4 regions of the Peribacillus sp. NPDC096447 genome follow, and region 1 is predicted to be linked to each of the others. Evidence: riboswitches for the same ligand, from Rfam matches in the RefSeq annotation. Region 1 holds a riboswitch; each other region holds the start of a gene.

What was found. Region 1 has a riboswitch for S-adenosylmethionine ahead of ACIQZD_RS19030 (YezD family protein). Riboswitches for the same ligand answer to the same signal wherever they lie in the genome.
Region 2: another riboswitch for S-adenosylmethionine. It lies ahead of mtnW (2,3-diketo-5-methylthiopentyl-1-phosphate enolase); the one in region 1 lies ahead of ACIQZD_RS19030 (YezD family protein).
Region 3: another riboswitch for S-adenosylmethionine. It lies ahead of ACIQZD_RS09930 (methionine biosynthesis PLP-dependent protein); the one in region 1 lies ahead of ACIQZD_RS19030 (YezD family protein).
Region 4: another riboswitch for S-adenosylmethionine. It lies ahead of metK (methionine adenosyltransferase); the one in region 1 lies ahead of ACIQZD_RS19030 (YezD family protein).

The regions. Positions count from the first base shown of each region.
Region 1 covers NZ_JBIWEV010000005.1:357,947-363,315, reverse strand. Annotated here, with positions in the region: gene ACIQZD_RS19050 (nitrite/sulfite reductase) at 1-680, opposite strand, end outside; gene cysC (adenylyl-sulfate kinase) at 697-1,296, opposite strand; gene sat (sulfate adenylyltransferase) at 1,339-2,487, opposite strand; gene ACIQZD_RS19035 (phosphoadenylyl-sulfate reductase) at 2,517-3,221, opposite strand; gene ACIQZD_RS19030 (YezD family protein) at 3,404-3,547, opposite strand; SAM riboswitch class I at 3,718-3,826, opposite strand; gene ssuE (NADPH-dependent FMN reductase) at 4,104-4,637, opposite strand; gene ACIQZD_RS19020 (TetR/AcrR family transcriptional regulator) at 4,846-5,369, opposite strand, start outside.
Region 2 covers NZ_JBIWEV010000005.1:71,994-77,362, reverse strand. Annotated here, with positions in the region: gene ACIQZD_RS17685 (cupin domain-containing protein) at 1-348, opposite strand, end outside; gene ACIQZD_RS17680 (methylthioribulose 1-phosphate dehydratase) at 373-1,002, opposite strand; gene ACIQZD_RS17675 (2-hydroxy-3-keto-5-methylthiopentenyl-1-phosphate phosphatase) at 999-1,658, opposite strand; gene mtnW (2,3-diketo-5-methylthiopentyl-1-phosphate enolase) at 1,665-2,897, opposite strand; SAM riboswitch class I at 3,003-3,156, opposite strand; gene ACIQZD_RS17665 (pyridoxal phosphate-dependent aminotransferase) at 3,288-4,460, opposite strand; gene ACIQZD_RS17660 (carbon-nitrogen family hydrolase) at 4,560-5,342, shown strand.
Region 3 covers NZ_JBIWEV010000002.1:611,988-617,356, reverse strand. Annotated here, with positions in the region: gene ACIQZD_RS09945 (ABC transporter ATP-binding protein) at 1-319, shown strand, start outside; gene ACIQZD_RS09940 (type B 50S ribosomal protein L31) at 453-701, shown strand; gene metC (cystathionine beta-lyase) at 813-1,994, opposite strand; gene ACIQZD_RS09930 (methionine biosynthesis PLP-dependent protein) at 1,991-3,103, opposite strand; SAM riboswitch class I at 3,190-3,303, opposite strand; gene fumC (class II fumarate hydratase) at 3,632-5,014, shown strand; gene ACIQZD_RS09920 (hypothetical protein) at 5,120-5,362, shown strand.
Region 4 covers NZ_JBIWEV010000007.1:171,359-176,727, reverse strand. Annotated here, with positions in the region: gene ACIQZD_RS22475 (nucleotide sugar dehydrogenase) at 1-366, shown strand, start outside; gene pckA (phosphoenolpyruvate carboxykinase (ATP)) at 1,336-2,922, opposite strand; SAM riboswitch class I at 3,340-3,502, shown strand; gene metK (methionine adenosyltransferase) at 3,666-4,859, shown strand; gene ACIQZD_RS22460 (gamma carbonic anhydrase) at 5,199-5,369, opposite strand, start outside.

The sequences.
Region 1 (5,369 bases):
AGCCCACCGCCTACTTTTACGTGAAAACCAACCTCCGTTACTCCATCAATTTCTTTAGTTGCTGGATTGAATGAAACGCAGTTGATTTCAGCATTTGAAGCATTATGGATATTAGCACTAATGGACATTTTATATTTCCTCGGAAGGTTCGAATAGTCTTCGTTAAGGCGGAAATACTCAAATACATCATATAGGACCTCGCGTGTATCGAAAAGTTCGTCAGGATCGATGCCTGCCAAAGCATTCCCGATGATATTACGTGTGATATCACCACAAGCACCAGCCGTAGTCAATCCAACCTTTTCCAAACGATTTAAGATATCCGGGACTTGTTCAATGGTCAGCCAATGGAATTGAATGGCTTGACGGGTTGTAATGTCATATACACCCCTCCCGTAATCTTTAGCGATGTTTGCTAGCGTAATTTGTTGATCATAAGTCAGGATACCGCCGGGAATAACGACACGCATCATCCAATAACCAGCTTCTTTTGGCCGTTGCAGGTAGAGACCTGCCCACTTGAACATATCCCAATTTTCCTTAGGGATGGAATCAAAACCATTTGCTGCGTAATGTGGAATATCATCAAATATCTTCAAGCCGTCTTTTTCCAATTTCCAGACTTCCGTTTTATTTTTAGCGATTAGTGGATTTTCCGACCAAAATTTCTCGTAAACCATTATATTTCCTCCTTGATTAAATCGCTTTCTTTGCTGTCAAATAACTGATTACCTGTTCAACGCACTCTTCAATGCTGTATTGGTCGGATTCTAAAATGATTTCCGGTTGTTCAGGTTCTTCGTAAGGAGAGTCGATTCCGGTAAAATCTTTAATGATTCCCTTACGCGCCTTGTCATAAAGACCTTTTGGATCACGCACTTCGCACTCTTCGATCGGACACTTTATGTATACTTCAATAAACTCCCCTTCTTCGAGTAAATCACGTACAATCTGCCGATCTGCCCTGAAAGGTGATATGAAGGCGGTCAATACGAACTGTCCACTATCAACGAATAACTTGGAAACCTCACCGATTCGCCTAATATTCTCGGTTCGGTCCTCTTCAGAAAAACCTAAATCTTTATTCAAACCATGTCGGATATTATCACCATCCAAAACATAACTTCGAATATTCCGATTATATAACTCTTTAGCGACTGCGTTCGCAATTGTTGATTTTCCGGAGCCCGAGAGACCAGTGAACCATAGAACTGTGCTTTCATGGCCGTTCTGCTTCCGACGGAGCTCCTTGGTCAATGACGTTTCATGCCAAGTGACATTCGTACTTTTACTCATTAATAATCCCCCTCTTCATGTGGTCCTTCAATTTATGTCCGATCAGTTATAAACTTCATTCTTTTTTAGACCTTCGATCAACACCTCGATGACTTCTTTACGGCTAAAGGTAGCTGGAGGAATTTCTCCATTACGCAGCATTTCCCTTACCTTCGTTCCAGACAGGATGACATGGTCTTCCTTGCCATGCGGACAAGTTTTAGCGGAAGCCATATTGCCACAGGCTTTACAGTAAAAACTATGTTCAAAGAATAATAGCGTGATCCCTAACTCATCTGCGTTGAAATTCCCAAAGATTTTTTGAGCATCATATGTGCCATAATAATCGCCCACACCCGCATGATCACGTCCGACGATAAAATGGGTGCAACCATAATTTTTACGGACCATTGCATGGAAAATGGCTTCTCTAGGTCCTGCATAACGCATGGCAGCAGGGAAAACTGCAAGGGAGACGCGATCCTTAGGATAATATTTTTCAAGCAGCACTTTATAGCTTTCCATTCTTACATCTGCCGGAATGTCATCGGATTTAGTGGCACCTACGAGAGGATTTAAGAATAAGCCGTCGACAATCTCCAATGCTGTCTTTTGAATGTATTCATGTGCACGGTGAACAGGGTTCCTCGTTTGGAATCCGACAACCGTTTCCCAGCCTTTTTCAGCAAAAGCTTTCCTTGTCTCGACTGGGTCCAAATAATGAGCTTGAAACTGCGGACGCTCTATTCTCTTGATCAACTTTATTTCCCCGCCGGCATATACATCACCGCGGTTATATAAATTTTTCACTCCAGGATGCTTCTCATCATCCGTTTGATAAACTAATGTCGCTTCCAATTGCTTATCTGGTGTGTATATATCGGAAACGGAGAGAACCCCGTATGTTTCACCTTCATGAGTCAACGTTACTTCTTCACCTATAGTAAGGGTTTCTGCAATTTCTTCGGTCAAAGGCAGCGTAATCGGGATGCTCCATACATGACCGCTGCTAAGCCTCATTTCCTTGACCACTGTCTCATAGTCACTTTTTGTAAAGAATCCTTTAATTGGACTGTAGGCACCAGTGCCTATCAATTCAAGATCACTTAAAGCAATTTCATCGATTTCGATTGACTTTGTTATTTTACTAATATCATAATTTGGTTCCCAAAGATCGATTAATGTTCCTCCGTGCGGTAAACTGATTGTCATGCTAATTTCCCCCTATGGTTTTTATTTATTTAAGATAAATGCAATCCGCATTCCGTTTTTTGAGCTCCTTGCCAACGGCCAGAGCGTAAATCATCTGCATTGAAGGCTGGTGCTGTACATGTTTTACATCCAATGCTCGGATATCCATTATCATGCAGGATATTATATGGAAGTCCGTTTTTGTGGGCGTAGCGCCAAACATCTTTCCATGTCCAATGTATGAGTGGACATATTTTAACTGACTTGAACTTATTATCCTTATTGATATACTCGGTCAAAGCCCTTGTTTCGGATTGCTCCCTTCGCAGTCCCGAAAGCCATGCTGTTGCCGTTGAAAGAACATCGGTAAGCGGAATGATTTTACGGATGTTACAGCACTTATTTGAATCTCTGACCCATAATTCATCCCCATATTCCGCTGCTTGTTCCTCAAGCGTCAAGGCAGGTTTCTTCATTTCGATCGAAAGCTTTGGATATCGCTTTTTCACTTGCTCGATCAATTGATAAGTTTCCTCAAAATGAACATCTGTATCAAGGAAAACTATTTTGGCAGAAGGATTGACCTTCGCCAATAAATCCGTAAGCACGATGCCTTCAATGCCAAAACTGCAAGCATAAATCAGTTCGTTTCCATAATGGTCATTCGCCCATTGCAGAACTTCCAAAGCACCTTTTGTCTCACTGTCTTCGGGAAATACAGGGAAATCCCCAGTGTTGAAATTTTCATAGTTTATTAATGCAGCCAACTTTGTAGCCCCCTCTAAAAACTTGCTGTATCAGGTTAGAGTAACTGTTGATCAATCCCCGTTGTAATCTTCTCCAGTTTGTTTGACTCTAGGAAAAAAGAGACGAATCTAACCAATACTCTCTTTATATCAGTTAAACCCGCCTCTAGTTTTTCTAGTCAGCAGATACCTTATTTAATTCTTAATTTTTCATTTCTTTCCATTTGAATGATTTTACCATCCTGGACAATAAGTGTAATGGATCCATATTTCATAGAATTAAGCATTTCTTGAAGTCGTTCAAATATTTCTTCAAGCTGATTCTCTTTATCCAAGCCTGTTCCTCCTTTAAGAAAATCCGCGTATTTTTATTTTCACCGCTGATTCAATGAATTTCTTAGATTTATATAATTCCAAACAACCTTACATTGTTATGGTTTGCCTACAACTTCCCCAAAAAACAAAAATCTTTCCATGATGGAAAGATCCCAAGGTAAATATCTTTACCTTATCTTCCAAAATGATCAACATTTTGTTGGAGGTAGCACCTTGCATCGATCAAGCAGGTTGCTGGACTTCAAAGGGCCAATTCCCTCCGTCGCTCTGGATAAGTTTTATTATTTTAAATATTAACATATATTTAATCCTTGTCAATGGAGTTTTCTTATAAAATAACTTGGTTTAATATTATGGATGAACTGTTATTTTTATACACACTATTCCGATTCTGATTTTATGTTCATGTAAATACGAAAATAGACTCGTCTTTTTAGATAAAGCCTCCAAAAAAATGAGTCTATTTTCATTAACAAGCCTATTATTGGCGCCTGTCATTCTTTGAAAAAATAATTTCTCGAATTCCAGTACTTTTATAGAAGGGATTACTCGAATTTAATTTCTTAACTGTATCGCTTCTACAAATTCTTGAACTTGACTCTGGACCCGATCAATTAAATGCAAATCATTAATCGGGTTTTCTGAATTCTGTTTATCTATTTCCTTATCAACAAAATAAATGCCCTGCAGCGGCTCGCCTTTTAATATTGAAATTAATGGTTTAAGTGCATAGTCAATCGCCAATAGATGCCTGTTACTTCCGCCAATCATGATTGGCAGCACTGGCTTCCCCTTAAAAGCACCTTCTGGCAGCAAATCAATCAAGGCCTTCAATACACCTGTATAAGAAGCCTTATAAACCGGTGAACCAATAATGACACCTCTAGCTGCTTGAATTTTCTCTGAAAGCTTTAAGATATCTTCACTATTATATTTGCCTTGGAATAAATCATCTGCTGAAAAATCCGTAATTGAGAAATAAGCTGTGGTAAATCCTTCGTTTTCGACTAATGATTGAATATGTTTAAGTGAAATGTCCGTTCTGGACGGAATAGCCGGACTTCCTGATAAAATTACGATATCGCTCATTTAATATACCCCTCCAATATTACATGATTTCCAGATAAAATCTTCGTAAATCATTTCGTACAGTATGCATTTATCGTAATAGTCTGAAAAATATAAGTCAAATCTTACACTCTGGTTTAAAAAAATTACAAGTTTATTCCATCGGATCTGAAGGAAAATAAAACGGTCATATTTGTGGCTGCTCAAGCCCTTCAATATGACCGTTTCATTATGCATGTTTTTGTTTGCCATGAATACCATATACCAAAAGTTGAGCAATGCTCTTAATTCGTTCAGAAGTAAAATATGGCTCCGTTTTCTGCTGATGGATTTCATAATGTGTAGATAATGCCAATGTGAAAGAAATGATCCCTACATTAAATAGGATAATATCAGATATATACTGTATCTCACCACTATCTATTCTCTTCTGTATTTCAATATGCCTGGCATTCGGCTTGAAAATCTGATCTACATATTGCTTCGAAATATCTTGATCAAATTGTGTTTCCCTGAATAGTATCGAAAACTGTTCTTTATTATCAAGAATTTTATTTATCATGGTGCAAACATGATTCTCCACTAGATCATCCGTAGATAGATGGCTAGTCCCATCTTCAGATTCCTCTTTCTCATCAGGGGTAATTGTAGCCAATAGCAAATCTTTTTTGCTGTCAAAGTATTTGTAAATAGTAGCTTCGGAAACATTGCATGCAGAAGCAATTTCATTCGTTCTTGTCATGTCAAAACCTT
Region 2 (5,369 bases), 290 kb from region 1:
AAAGATACTCGTTCCGCCTGCTATGAAACGCACTTCATCATCCTCATGGTGATGTTCCTGCTTAAAGTTTTCAAGCATTTGATCCAAGTTCGGATTCGCATCGGATAATGTGATGATATCATGCGCTTTATATCCTCTTCTTTCGGAGATTTCCGCTATCTCTGATTGGAATGCTACAAGGATTTCCTCCTTGTCAGCATCTGTTAGATCGTATTTTTCCACGAGATGGGCCGGTAATTTAGAAATGTCCCATTGCTCATAAATAACCCCTTGTGTTTCTAAAAATCCTTTTACCTGTTCACCGTTTTCAATAACCTCGTTTGTTTCATGGAATCTGATTGTCGCCATCATTCATTCCTCCTCTATGAGTGTTTATCTTAAAGACCCTGCAAACGCCTTTTGTTGATTAAGCAACAGTTGATATTGAAATAAAAATTCGCAAGCTTCAAGTATTCTCTTTGCTTCGAGTCCGCTTTTACCCCAAACCGTAATACCATGATTGCGGATCAGCACTGCGCCAGAGTCTTCTTCGACATGTGGCTCGAACTTATCGGATAACAGCGGAATGTCAGCATGATTATATATGATTGGAATCCGAAGTTCCGAATCTTCATCCCACCGACCGGTCGCTTTAATGATTTCATGATTACGAAAAGAAACTTGGCCTTCATCTCCGTACAATTCGGATATCACATTATTTTCAACTGTATGGACATGGAGTACACAGTTCGCATTCGTTTTCCGGTAAATGACTGTATGAAGTAAAGTTTCGGCCGATGGTCTTAGGTTCGTTTCTTCAACTGGCTTTCCTTTTAAATCCACCAGTAAAAAGTCCGAATCCGATTGCTTCCTTTTATCCTTACCGCTTGCCGTAATATAAAAGTAAGGGTTTTTGGGCTCCCGAATGGACAAGTTCCCGCTAGTTCCCATAAACCAATCCCTTTCGGCCAGTTCAGCTTTAATATCTGCCAGCTCCTGCCATTCTTTAGAATGATCGTTCACGCTTTAACCACCTCCTGCTGCTTTAAAATATCAATTACATCAAAAAACGTTTCAAAGCCTTGATGTGGAATCCCTTCCCTATCGCATTTTTCAAGCAGTATGTCACGGGCTATGACAAAATCGGCCTGTTTTGCAGCTTCAAAATCCGTTATTGAATCTCCAATAACGAATTTAAAATCTTCCGCACCCGCAATTTCCCTCATAATGGATGGCTTGCAGCAACCGCAATCATTATTACATTGATCATCACAAGCATGTGGCCACTCAATATAAATCTTTTCCTTATCAAAAAATGCATGGTTGCAATAAACGGACTCTGTTGGCAAGATATCATTTAAAAGCGGTGCAATGAAAAAATCCATGCCCCCGCTTACAATATATAAAGGAATGTTGGCTTGTTTCGTATACTCAACGAATTCATTAAACCCTGGACGAATGCCGGCCGTCTTTCTTACATATTGGATGATGTCATCCTTCAAGCCGCTATCAAGCAGGGAAAACATATCCCCTACTCCTGAAGATATACTGATTTTTTGCTGAAGGACACCATCTTTCAACGCTTCCCATTCCGGAGGCGCAAATTTCTTCATGATGGAAATGATATTATCCGTGTTGGTGATCGTTCCGTCAAAATCACAAAAGATGATCGGTTTCATTATTTCTTATAGGCCTCCCCATAACACAAGAGCTTTTTTTAGTGTTTCATCCTCAGCAGCCGCTTCAGATAGGTCCTTTCCTGCCAGTACGGCTTCCACAGCAGAACGGAAAGCCTTTGCCCCGCCCTCTGCTCCATCAGGATGCCCGTGAATTCCACCTCCGGCATTAATCACACTATCGATTCCAAAATCCTTGATTAGGTCCGGAACCATGCCCGGATGAATGCCAGCAGAAGGAACAGGGAAGGCTTTTTTCCATGAAAGTTCATCTTTTGTCAGAGCTTCAGCAATCGCCAAGGTCTCCTTTTTTTCAAGTGCGACACTTCCATAAGGGGATGGGAACAAGGATAAATCCGCACCTGATAACCTTACTAATTTACCAAGCAATAATGGATAGCCGACCCCATAAAATGATGAAGCTGCCAATGCCCCGCTATATGCGGGGTGCGCCATGATCGGCAGCTTGATACGATCATGTTCACTCAAGGCCTGCAATACATCCAAACCATATGTATGAACGTTGAACAACAAGGCATCTGCCCCTGCATCAGCCGCTTGCTCTGCCTTATCCAATAATTCAAATGTTTTCCCTGATAGATTGACAGCATATAAAGTTCGGTGGCCAGTGGTTTCATAGACATCATTCAATATTCTTTTTCCCGTTTTTATTCTATCGAAAAATGGAGTCAGTTCCTGGTCGAAGAGGATCTCATCATCTTTAACCAGGTCGACACCTCCTAATGCTTGTTGCCTCAGTTGCTCATTATGGAATGTCAGGTCTCTTCCTAATACACCTTTAAAGATGCTCATCACCAGGGGCCGGTTAAATACGCCAACCTTTTTCCTAATGCCTTCAATGCCAAATTGCGGCCCGGGAAAGGCTTTTTGAATATCACCGACAAAATCCAGGTCGATAAGTTTTATTTCTCCGTCCAATGAAAGTTTGCCGAAGACCGTCGTGAGGATTGCAGGTAAATCATTGGAGAAATTCCTTGCCGGATAGGCAATTTTAATAAGCGAACGGTATATTTTACGATTAAAGTAGCTGTTTGCCCTCTCTTCTTCAGAAAGTGGTGTCACCGATACGACGCGTCCCTTATGTTTTTCCAGTTGTTTCTGGACCAAATGGGGCAGGTCCGTCCATGTCCCGACAGTCAATCCTAAGGCAATGCTCTCTGCTTTTTTCTCATGATTTCCCTTAGAATCATGAATTAAATAAGTAGCGACTATCTCGCTCATTTGATCACTCCTATATCACGTTAGTAAACTCTCGATGTCATTAACCTGAAATGGTCTCAAAATGGCAAAAGCCCCTTCATAAAGAAGAGGCTTTAAAAAGCCATCTTCTTATCTCCCAGCCATTGGCTGCAAGAATTAGCACCGTGCCTTGTGGATTTCAAGAAAAATCCGGCGAAGAATTCCGCCCCATTTTACAATGGAATTACGGTCGGTTGCTGGGCTTCATAGGGCTAGTCCCTCCACCTGCTCAAAATAAGAAAACGCTGATATATAAATTTGCATCCAAGTATCGAAAGATTAAGAATTTATTTTGTATTCTGACAGGTAATCCCTACTTTGTCAATAAGTTTTAACTATTTAAGAGTGAATTAATCGGATATATCATTGTAGTTAAAATAATTTTAATTTACTTATCCGTTCCACAGCCTCTTTCAGCCGTTCTTCCGAAGTCAGCAGCCCTACCCTGACGTATCCTTCGCCAAATTCACCAAATCCATTCCCTGCGGCAACAGCTACGTGGGCATGCGTTAATAAATAATCTGCAAAACTCTCGGAAGTAAAACCTTTAGGTACCTTGAGCCAGGCAAAAAATGATGCCGCAGGAGCTTTGACATCCCAGCCGATTGCCCTCAATCCCTCAATGAAAACATTCCTTCGCCCCTCGTACATCTGCACTAACTGCTCTACACAGCTCTGCGAGTCAAGCAAAGCGCTTGCCGCAGCTTCTTGTATCGCCGGGAAGAGACTCACATAAAGATGGTCTTGTAATAGTTCAAGAGCTTCTATGACACTCTTATTCCCCACTGCAAAGCCGACTCTCCACCCTGCCATATTGTATGTTTTCGATAGTGTGTATATTTCTATTCCTATTTCCTTCGCTCCATCTGACTGAAGAAAGCTTATCGGTTTTTTTCCGTCGAATCCTATCGCCCCATAAGCGAAGTCGTGGACCACACAAATTGAATGCTCTTTTGCAAAGGAGACGGTCTCATCAAAGAAACTTTCAGTTGCAGAAGCACCTGTGGGATTGTTCGGATAGTTCAAGAACATCATTTTGGCTTTATCAAGTACTTCTTTATGTATGTCACTGTATTTTGGAAGAAAATCATTTTCTTCTGTCAAGGGCATGAATTCGGTCTTTGCCTGGGCTAAAACAACACCGGAAAGATAATCCGGATAGCCGGGATCCGGAACAAGGATCGTATCACCCGGATTCAATAAACACTGCGGCAGTTCGACTAGACCTGCCTTTCCCCCGAAGAGAATCGCCACTTCACTTTTCGGATCCAGCTTGACACCGTATTCACGTTCATAAAAGACGGCAGCAGCATCTTTTAAATATTGATGCCCCCGGAATGGCGAATATTTATGATTAATCGTTTTTTCAGCGGCAGACTGCAAACTTTTCACGATATGGTCTGGTGTCGGCTGATCAGGGTTTCCCTGACCTAAATTAATGACATCATGTCCTTGCTCCGTGATGGCATTGACTTTTGCGACTAGTGAGGCAAAAAACTGCTTGGGCAGGTCCTGAAGCTGTCCGGATTTTTCGAATTGCACCATTTATACACCTTCTCTGAAATTTCTTGAAATTCTAGTCACAAATGATATATGTTTATCATAGTCTTGTAAAGCATTTTTTACATGTGGGGGTTTTAAACGATGAAGTGGAAAATAGCTTGTATTCAAATGGATATAGCATTCGGGCAACCGGATATCAATTTTCAGGTTGCGGAACAATGGTTGGAAAAAGCAGCACGGTCAGAACCCGATATCGTCATTTTACCAGAGCTTTGGACAACCGGATACGACTTAAGCAGGTTAAATGAGATTGCTGATCAAGAGGCGGAAAAAACGATTGAATTTCTTAAAACACAGGCAAGGAAACACGAAATTCACATCGTAGGCGGTTCCATTGCGAAAAAAACGAGCAAAGGAATCTATAACACCATGATCATCATCGATAAACAGGGAAATCTCATAAAAGAATATGATAAGCTTCACTTATTTCAGTTAATGGATGAACATCATTTCCTGAAGCCAGGAGAAAAAGATGGTTTATTTACTCTTGATGAAAAAATATGTGCTGGTTTCATTTGTTATGACATCCGATTCCCTGAATGGCAGCGTGCCCATACCGCTAAAGGTGCCGAAGTTCTATTCGTTACGGCTGAATGGCCAAAGCCGAGACTCGATCACTGGAGAGCCTTATTGATTAGCCGCGCCATCGAGAACCAAGCCTATGTTGTAGCCGTTAATCGCTCAGGCTCTGATGTCAATAATATATTTGCCGGTCATTCCTTGATCATTGATCCTTGGGGGAATATCATAAGTGAAGCCGGAGAAGGAAACGAACTCCTGACAGGCACCTTGGACTTCAATAAAGTTACGGAAGCACGTAACAAAATACCTGTATTCGAAGATCGCCGTCCTGATTTTTATTAATTTACCCATTGACAAACTATTTAAAAA
Region 3 (5,369 bases), on a different contig from region 1:
CGGGCAGCGGCAGCTAATCTCTTTTGCCCGAGCTCTTGCATTCAATCCGGCCATATTGATTTTGGATGAAGCGACAGCAAGCATCGACACCGAAACCGAGGCGATTATCCAGGAGGGAATGGAAGTGCTGAAAAAAGGGAGAACGACCTTCATCATTGCACATAGACTTTCCACGATAAAAAATGCCGACCAAATTCTTGTACTGGATAAAGGGCAGATTGCTGAGCAAGGTACACATGAGGAATTAATGGAACTAAAAGGGAAGTACTATCAAATGTATGAACTGCAGGCTGGTCCGCATAAAGGCATGGCTGGCTGACAATTGAATAAGGTTGGATCATCAAGATTAAACTATAATGAGGGTGCCGACTTTTGGTACCTTCAAGCATAATGATTGATAATAGTAATCATTACGTTTAAGATATACCTATACTGACGATGAGGTGATAATAGTGAAACAAGAAATTCATCCCGATTATCAACAAGTGGTATTCATGGATACCAACAGTGGGTATAAATTTTTGACAGGTTCCACAAAGACGTCCAATGAAACAATCGATTGGGAAGACGGCCAAACATATCCATTATTAAAAGTGGAAATCAGCTCGGATACGCACCCTTTTTATACCGGAAAGCAGAAGTTTGCTGAAAAAGGCGGACGGGTGGATCGCTTCCTGGATAAATATAATATGAAGAAATGAGAGTCAGGCCATCGGGAAATCGATGGCCTTTTTTTATGACTGGGTAGAAAAGATTTAATAATGATGCAAAGAAAAAGGGTGCCCATAATATATGAGGCACCCATTCTTTGATCATTTTGCAGCAATTGCTTCCCCTTTGGCAATATTGACGAGGGCAGCATCGAAGTCCTTGATTATATCGTCCGGATTTTCAAGTCCGACAGAGAGGCGGAGCAAGCTGTTCGTGATGCCGCGCTTTTCCCTTTCATCAGCAGGCATGGCAGCATGGGACATTTTGGCCGGATAGGATAATATAGATTCGACCGCTCCTAGGCTTACGGCAAAAACAGGGAGCTCGACAGTGTTCACGAAAGAACGGAAGATTTCCTCACTTTCCAATTCAAATGATAGGACCGCTCCTGCTCCAAGTGACTGGCCTTTCTGGATGGCGTGTTGTGGATGATCGGCTAGGCCGGGATAATACACTTTTTTCACCAAGGGCTGCTCCTTTAAGTAGGCTGCAATCTTTTCTGCCCCTTTTTGTGAATGTTCCATTCTAACTGACAAGGTTTTCAAACCTCTCATTACAAGCCAGGCATCTTGGACACCAAGGACCGCTCCAAAGGAGTTTTGGAGCGAACCGAGTCTTGCCGCCAATTCCGGATCTTTCACTACCGCAAGCCCAGCTACCACATCACTATGTCCGGATAAAAACTTCGTCGCGCTATGAAGTACAACATCAGCGCCCAGATTCAGCGGTTTTTGCAATGCCGGCGTCAAGAATGTATTATCAACAAAACTTAAGGCACCGGCTTTTTTTGCGATATCACATACAGCTTGAATATCGGTCACTTTAAGTAACGGATTTGAAGGGGTTTCGATGTATATGGCCCTGGTATTTGGCTGAACGGCCGCTTTGACGCTTTCAAGGTCCGTCATGTCAACGAAGGTATGCTCAATATTGAAACGGGTCAATACGCTTGTGACCATCCTGAACGTTCCGCCGTACACATCTTCGGAAATGACGATATGGTCCCCGGCAGACAATAGCAGGAAGGCTGTTGAAATGGCAGCCATACCTGATGAAAAGGCAAAGCCGTGAGTGCCTTCCTCAAGAACGGCAATGATATCTTCAAGTGCCTCGCGAGTTGGGTTCCCGCTTCTGCTGTAGTCATATTTGCCGAATTGATCGATATCGGATTGATGGAAAGTCGATGCATGCTGAATGGGGACGCTCACACCGCCCGTTGCCGGATCGAATTTATGTTGATTATGAAGTAATTTCGTTTCAAAGCTAAAATCATGATCTGTCATCGTAGTGCCTCCCTTTTTACATGTGCGAATGCTTGCTGCAGGTCACCAATCAAATCATCGCTATCCTCGATGCCAACGGAGAAGCGGAGCAGGCGATTACAAACCCCATTTGCCGTTCTGACTTCAAGCGGTATATCGGCATGTGTTTGTGTGGCAGGATAGGTGATAAAGCTTTCAACCCCTCCAAGACTTTCTGCAAAGGAAATTAATGAGAGCGATTGTAAAAATGGGTTGACCGCCGCTTCATCAATGATGCGGAAAGAAATCATGCCGCCTCTGCCGGGATACAATACATCAGTGACACAATCATGTTCCGATAAGTAATCTACAAGTATCTTGGCATTCTTTTCATGACGCTCCATCCGCAATGCCAGGGTTTTCATTCCGCGCATCAACAGCCAAGAATCAAATGGGCTCAAGACAGCTCCAGTACCATTATGATGGAAGGCAAGAGCATCACATAATTCAGCGCCGCTAGCAACGATCAGTCCGGCGAGCACATCATTATGACCACCGAGATACTTGGTTGCACTGTGAATCACAATATCCGCTCCAAGCAGGATGGGTTGTTGAATAAGAGGCGTGTAAAAAGTATTATCAACGATTAACAATAAATTATATTGTTTGGCCAATGCGGCAACGGCGCTAATATCCGTTTGCTGCATAAGAGGGTTAGTGGGAGTTTCGATGAAGATGGCTTTCGTGTGAGGAGTGATGGCTTTTTCGATATCCTCCAAACAACAAGTGTTTACATAGTCACACTGCAATCCCCATTTTTTAAAACCTTGTTCTAACAGACGATATGTACCGCCATAAAGATCTTCGCTGACAATCCATGCATCCCCGGATTTAAAAAGGGCGAGAATAGTGGAGATGGCGGCCATTCCTGAACTGCAGGCATAACCTTGGTCTCCTTTTTCCAGATCGGCGATGGATCGCTCCAATAGCTGGCGTGTAGGGTTACCTGTCCTTGTGTAGTCGAATCCCGTCGATTGGCCAATTCCTTCGTGACGAAAAGCTGTTGAAAAGTATACCGGCGGATTGACTGTTCCTGTCGCCGTTTCGCTGCGATTTCCTAATTGAGCAAGATATGTTTCAGTTTTGTACATGGTTTTCACTGCTCCTTTGAGTTATATAAAATAAAAAAAAGTCTTCTTTAAGAAGAAGACTTTGATTAAGTAGTGACGAGTCATTCTTCTTATCTTCCAAGTTCACAAACTTGTGGAATTAGCACCTTTTCATTGGTTTGAAACAAATGAAGGTTGCTGAGGTGTCATCGGGCCATTCCCTCTACCTCTCTCGATAAGAGTTTAGATTATTCAATTTCTTTTGAATTTACTATATATACAAAATACTGTCAAGGACATTTTTGTAGTGATAATGCTCTGATGTTCATGACCAGGTCAATTGGAGCCTAGTGGTGTCTACACTTTATGTGTCTATAAAGAATAATCGGATTTTCATATAAACATGAAGGAAACATGGATTTTTCAGAAAAAATGGAAAGGGCCAGCGGGATATTTTTGCTTTAAAATAATAAAGTTTGTACAATGTATGGAGAGAAAGAATAATCCGACATTATTCATTTCATATGCAAAACGTCTTCAATGAATAGTGCAAACATAGGAGGAGAACACATGGAATACAGAATCGAACGAGATACGATGGGTGAAGTGAAAGTTCCTGCTGATAAATATTGGGGGGCACAAACTGAGAGAAGCCGTAACAATTTCAAAATCGGTAACGAAAAAATGCCGATTGAATTAGTTCGTGCATTTGCATACGTTAAACAAGCTGCGGCAAAGGTGAACTATGATCTTGGTGATCTTTCCGAAGTTAAAAAGAATGCCATCGTCAAGATTTGCGGGGAAATCCTTGAAGGTACACTTGATGAACATTTCCCGCTTGTAGTTTGGCAAACTGGAAGCGGCACGCAAAGTAATATGAACGTGAATGAAGTGGTCGCTAACAAAGGGAATGAATGGTTAAAAGAAAATGGTGAATCCGAAACCCTTCACCCGAATGATGATGTTAACAAGGCACAAAGCTCAAATGATACTTTCCCGACCGCCATGCATATTGCAGCCTTTATGGAAGTCGCTGAAAAATTGGTTCCTGCCATCAAAGCCCTTCGTGATACATTCGATACAAAAGAAAAAGAATTTTGGGATGTCGTGAAAATTGGCCGGACACATCTTCAAGATGCTACACCATTAACATTAGGACAAGAAGTTTCCGGTTGGAAAGCGATGCTCGATAAAGATCTAGCGATGATTGAAGAAAGCAGCCAAAAATTATTGAACCTTGCTCTAGGCGGAACGGCTGTAGGAACCGGAATCAATACAAAAAAAGAATTCCCGGGACTTTCTGCCAAACAAATTGCAGCGGATACAGGATATCCTTTTGTCACATCTGACAATAAGTTCCATGCATTGACTAGCCATAACGAAATCGTTTACGCACACGGTGCTTTGAAAGCATTGGCGGCGGATTTAATGAAAATTGCGAACGATGTCAGATGGCTGGCAAGTGGTCCAAGAAGCGGAATCGGCGAAATAGCCATTCCGGAAAACGAGCCGGGCAGCTCCATCATGCCAGGTAAAGTCAATCCAACACAAAGTGAAGCGCTTACCATGATTGCAACACAAATCGTGGGTAACGATGCTACAATTGGCTTTGCAGCAAGCCAAGGTAACTTTGAATTGAATGTATTCAAACCAGTCATCATCTATAACTTCCTGCAAACGGTCAAATTATTGACGGAAGGCATTCATTCATTCAACGATAATTGTGCGGTGGGCATCACTGCAAATGAAGATAAAATCAAAGAAAATGTAGAACGTTCCCTTATGTTGGTAACAGCATTGAACCCTCATATCGGTTATGAAAAAGCAGCCAAGATTGCCAAAACGGCATTCAAGGACAACTCTACGTTAAAAGAAGCGGCGTTGAAATTGGAGTTCCTGACGGAAGATGAATTCAAAGCATGGGTTGATCCTGCTAACATGGTTAATAAATAATTAGTAGTGCCCTCCCTCTGGTATTAGGGAGGGTGTTTCCATGTGTTAAAATAATGGAATCGACAAATACTGAAATCATAAGTATCGGGAACAGGAGGAAAAACAATGTCTATATGCCCGCTTTGCAACGGTCTGAGAAAAATTCATGTGAAATGCCCTGAATGCGGCAGTGATCTCGAGGATAAAGGGAAATTCATGGACTACGCTGATGATTACAGTGCTTATATGGATATCGACATACTTAAAGAAAACGACGGATACCCTCAATCCCTTCAAAAAGGCCAATGCCCGCATCTCATGAAATGCCCTGAATGCGGACATGATGAAGTGGTATTGGTCCAGGAATGAATCTATA
Region 4 (5,369 bases), on a different contig from region 1:
GCATACAAAGGAAATGTAGATGATATTCGTGAAAGTCCAGCCATTGATGTCGTCAATATCTTGATGGGGATGGAAAACATGGATGTATCCTTACATGACCCGCATGTCCAATCTGGAAAGATGCCAGTCGTATCAGTGGAAGACGCTGTAAATGATGCCGACTTGATACTTGTCCTGACCGACCATGATGAATTTAAACAAATGGATTATGATAATCTATCAAATCTCATGAGAAATAAATTGATTTTGGATACACGCAATTGCATTGATGCAACTAAAACAGATGTCCCGGTGGCCAACCTGGGCAATATATATCAATACAAAACGATGTCCATGAAAAAAGCCAGGAATAAAGCGATCATCTAAAAACTTGGACAAACATCGATATTGGAATAAGGATTCAGGGGGCGCTGACTATGACAGTGCCCTTTTTGAATATCCATAATCTGGCGGAGGAACGGAGGGCAGAAAATCAATGAAGAAAAGGACCAAGAGAGCTTGGTCCTTTCAGAAACTGTGGAAACGTTTCAGTTGGTCTCAGAAATCCACTCCCTTTCTGCCAAGCCCCCGCCAAACAATCTGGCGGGGGCTTGGCTAGCCAGATATTCGACCGTTGTCGCAGTTAATCGACCTACAGGGCACATTATTCGAGTGAAGACCCAGTTATTCGACCGTTGTCGCAGTTAACCGACCTACACAGCACTATATTCGACCGTTCACTGCAGTTATTCGACCTACACGGCACTATATTCGACCGTTCACTGCAGTTAATCGACGTACATGGCACATTATTCGACCGTTGTCGCAGTTAATCGACGTACATGGCACTATATTCGACCGTTGTCGCAGTTAACCGACCTACACAGCACTATATTCGACCGTTCACTGCAGTTAATCGACCTACACGGCACTATATTCAACCGTTCACTGCAGTTAATCGACGTACAGGGCACTATATTCGACCATTCACTGCAGTTAATCGACGTACATGGCACTATATTCAACCGTTCACTGCAGTTAATCGACCGTTCCCCGCCGTTATTCGATCTACACATCACTATTCGGACTCCGAAGTATTTATTTTTAAGGTCCACGCATTAAATCCGCTTCATCATTTCTGCCGACTGTCTGCCAGACTCCTCGCTTATGTATCTAGTGGGGTCTTGGATAGTCAGTTGCAGGATTGTCGCAAATTTCTGAGGATTCCATTCAAAAAGTAAACCATGAATGAAGGATAACCAAGTAATGTTATAAAATCATGGTTCGGTAAGAGACATTTTTTGTCGACAAACTGAAAGGACCAAGCAAGAGCTTGGTCCTTTTGTGTAAAATTTATTAAGCTGTCGGTCCGCCAAGTTCTTCGATTTCACTTGGAACGCTGCCGAATTTCTTGAAGTTAGCACGGAATTGTGCGGCAAGGTCCGTTGCTGCTTCTTTATAAGCGGCAGGATCTGCCCAAGTCTTGATTGGCTGAAGCACTTCATCAGGAACACCAGGAACATGAAGCGGGATATCCAAGCCGAAGATATCATCTTTGATCGTTTCGATGTTTGCTAATTCACCTTCAAGTGCCGCTTGTACCATTGCACGAGTGTAAGCAAGTTTCATACGGCTTCCAGTTCCGTATGCTCCGCCAGTCCATCCAGTGTTGACAAGGTATACCTTTGCATTGTGCTCGTCAATTTTATCACCAAGCATCTCAGCATAGCGTTGAGCCGGAAGCGGTAAGAATGGTGATCCGAAGCAAGTGGAGAATGTAGCTTCCGGTGAAGTTACTCCTCTTTCAGTACCAGCCAATTTACTAGTGTATCCGCTTAGGAAGTGGAACATTGCCTGTTCTTTGGAAAGCTTGCTGATTGGAGGCAGAACGCCTGAAGCATCAGCTGTTAAGAAAATGATTGTATTTGGATGTCCTGCAATACTTGGGTTCACGATGTTATCGATCGCTTGCATTTGGTAAGCAGCACGAGTGTTTTCAGTCAATGAACTGTCATCATAGTTCGCTTCACGTGTATCCGGATCAACAACAACATTTTCCAATACGGCACCGAAACGGATTGCATCGAAAATTTGTGGTTCTTTTTCACGTGAAAGATTGATCGTTTTCGCATAGCAGCCGCCTTCGATGTTGAATACGCCGTTAGAAGACCAGCCGTGCTCGTCATCGCCGATCAGTTTACGGCTAGTGTCTGCTGATAAAGTTGTTTTGCCTGTACCGGACAGTCCGAAGAATAAAGCGACGTCCCCTTCACGTCCTACGTTAGCAGAGCAATGCATTGGAAGGATTCCAGCCTCTGGAAGTAAGTAGTTCATGATCGAGAAGATCGATTTTTTCATTTCTCCTGCATATTCCGTTCCGCCAATCAGGATGGTACGGCGTTCAAATGAAACGATGATGAAAGTTTCGGAAGTGGTTCCGTCCACTTCTGGGTCTGCTTTGAAGTTAGGTGCAGATAGGATTGTGAATTCAGCTTCGTGACCTCTTAGTTCCTCTTCATTTGGACGGATGAACAAAGTATGGGCAAAAAGGTTATGCCAAGCATATTCGTTAACAACACGGATTGGAAGACGAGATGATTCGTCTGCACCAGCGAAACCTTTAAAAACAAAAATCTCTTCTTTTGCTTTTAGGTAGTCAACTACTTTATTATATAGTTTATTGAACACATCTTCGGAAATTGGCTGGTTCACTGAACCCCAATCGATTTTATCTTTAACGGATGCTTCTTCCACGATAAATTTATCTTTAGGTGAACGACCAGTATATTTGCCAGTTTCAGCTTTTACTGCGCCGGTTGATGTTAAAACGCCTTCATTTCTGCTTAATACCTTTTCGACCAATTGAGGAACTGAAAGTTGAGTTTGCACATTGTTTCCTGTTAATAACTGGTGTAACTCATTAGAAACATCTACAGAATTCATATATGAGGTACCTTCCTTTGTTTAAGTTTTTAGATTACAATTAGTATAACACATTCATTTAAATAGTCTATACTATTTCTTCTGATTTGTGATTATTTTCAGCTGGTTGCGTTAATCATTTTATTCCGGCAGGAACCGAGTCAGGATTATCACATATACTTTAATGAAGTCAATTTTATTTTAATAGGAAGTAAGTAAGCAATATATTTCCAATGGTGAAGTCGTTTTTCTTATGCTTAATACTTATTATTAATGGCAATTTTCAACATTTCTATTCGTATTTTGCATTGTAAACCCTTCTAAGACGCTGTATCAACATGTTTTTCAAATGAACGCCATACTGGGCGGAAATGTTCTTTTTAAAAAAGCATTGACAAATTCCAACCAGATACGATAATATCTTAAATTGTACGGATTCTCTTATCCCGAGTTGGTGGAGGGACAGGCCCTTTGAAACCCAGCAACCTGCCATATTGAACTTGACTCCAAGATCGATCGCCGAAAATAAAGCGAAGGTCTTCAAGGAATAGTGGTGATGGTGCTAACCTGAGCAAGGTAAAAAACCCTTGAACGATAAGAGTGAAAGGATAGAAGACAGAATTTTAAACCTTTCCTCATTTGCCAGGGAAGGTTTTTGTGTTTTTCATAAGTAATTCTGTGTCTATAGTTGAAACTAATGAGGGAAACGAGTTCCGTAAAAATCAGGCTTATGCCTACAACATACTAACTTCCAAGGAGGAAATATGATGTCAAAGAAACGTCTATTTACTTCTGAATCTGTTACAGAGGGCCATCCGGACAAAATTTGTGACCAGATTTCAGATTCCATTTTAGATGCTATCCTTGCTAAGGATGCAAATGCACGTGTTGCGTGTGAAACTAGCGTAACAACAGGTCTTGTACTTGTTGCTGGTGAAATTACAACGTCCGCTTACGTGGATATTCCGCGTATCGTTCGTGATACGATTAAAGGAATTGGCTACACACGTGCGAAATACGGTTTCGATGCTGAAACTTGTGCAGTGTTGAGTTCCATTGATGAGCAGTCTGCCGATATCGCAGCTGGAGTCGATAAAGCATTGGAAGCTCGTGAAGGAAACATGTCAGAGGAAGAAATCGATGCAATCGGTGCAGGGGACCAAGGTCTTATGTTCGGATTTGCTTGTAATGAAACAGAAGAGCTTATGCCGCTTCCGATTTCATTGGCGCATAAACTTTCATTCCGCCTGGCTCAAGTTCGTAAAGATGAAACTCTTGCTTACCTACGCCCTGATGGTAAAACACAGGTAACTGTTGAATATGATGAGAATAACCGTCCTGTACGTGTAGATACGATCGTTATCTCTACACAGCATGATGCAGAAATTACGCTTGAACAAATTCAAGCCGATCTAAAAGAACATGTGATCAAAGCAGTCGTTCCAGCTGAATTGATCGATGCTCAAACTAAATACTTCATCAACCCTACTGGCCGTTTCGTAATTGGCGGACCTCAAGGGGATGCTGGTCTTACTGGACGTAAAATCATCGTTGATACTTACGGCGGATACGCTCGTCATGGCGGCGGTGCATTCTCTGGTAAGGATGCTACTAAAGTTGACCGTTCTGCTGCATACGCTGCTCGTTACGTTGCGAAAAACATCGTGGCAGCAGGCCTTGCCGACAAAGCGGAAGTTCAATTGGCATACGCAATTGGTGTGGCAGAGCCTGTATCGATTTCAATTGATACGTTCGGAACTGGTACAGTTAGCGAAGAAGTCCTTGTTGACCTAGTTCGCGCCAACTTCGACCTTCGTCCAGCTGGCATCATCAAAATGCTTGACCTTCGTCGCCCGATCTACAAACAAACAGCTGCCTACGGACACTTTGGCCGTACAGATGTCGATCTTCCATGGGAACGCACGGACAAAGCAGAAACATTAAAAGCACAAGCGTAAATCATATAAAAAAGGTGTCCCGCAATTTGCGGGGCACCTTTTTTTGTGGATTAATTTTGCCGTCAGCGGGAATAATTCAAGAATCCCAAAGAAATATAAAATATGTGCAAAACTCGTGAGTTAAGGTCGTTTACAAGTTTGTTTGGATCATCTACTCGTGAGGTTGAAGCGTTACTCGTGAATTTCGAACGTTTACTCGAGAGTTTAGAGCTTTTACTCATGAATTTAGAGCGTTTACTCGTGAATTTGTAGCAAATACTCGTGAGTTTAGAACGTTTACTCGTGAATTTGTAACAAATACTCGTGAGTTGAGTACAATACTCGTAACTTTCAATCAATTCACTTTATTCGTTCCGCCGTTTTATAGTATTGTCCTTTTTCGGCATATTCGCGAACGATGCGTTCCATATCCTGTCGATCTTCTTCGTTGATTTCGCGAATGACTTTAGCTGGGCGTCCGAATGCCAGCATGTTCGGTGGAATGACTTTACCTTGGGGAACGAGACTGCC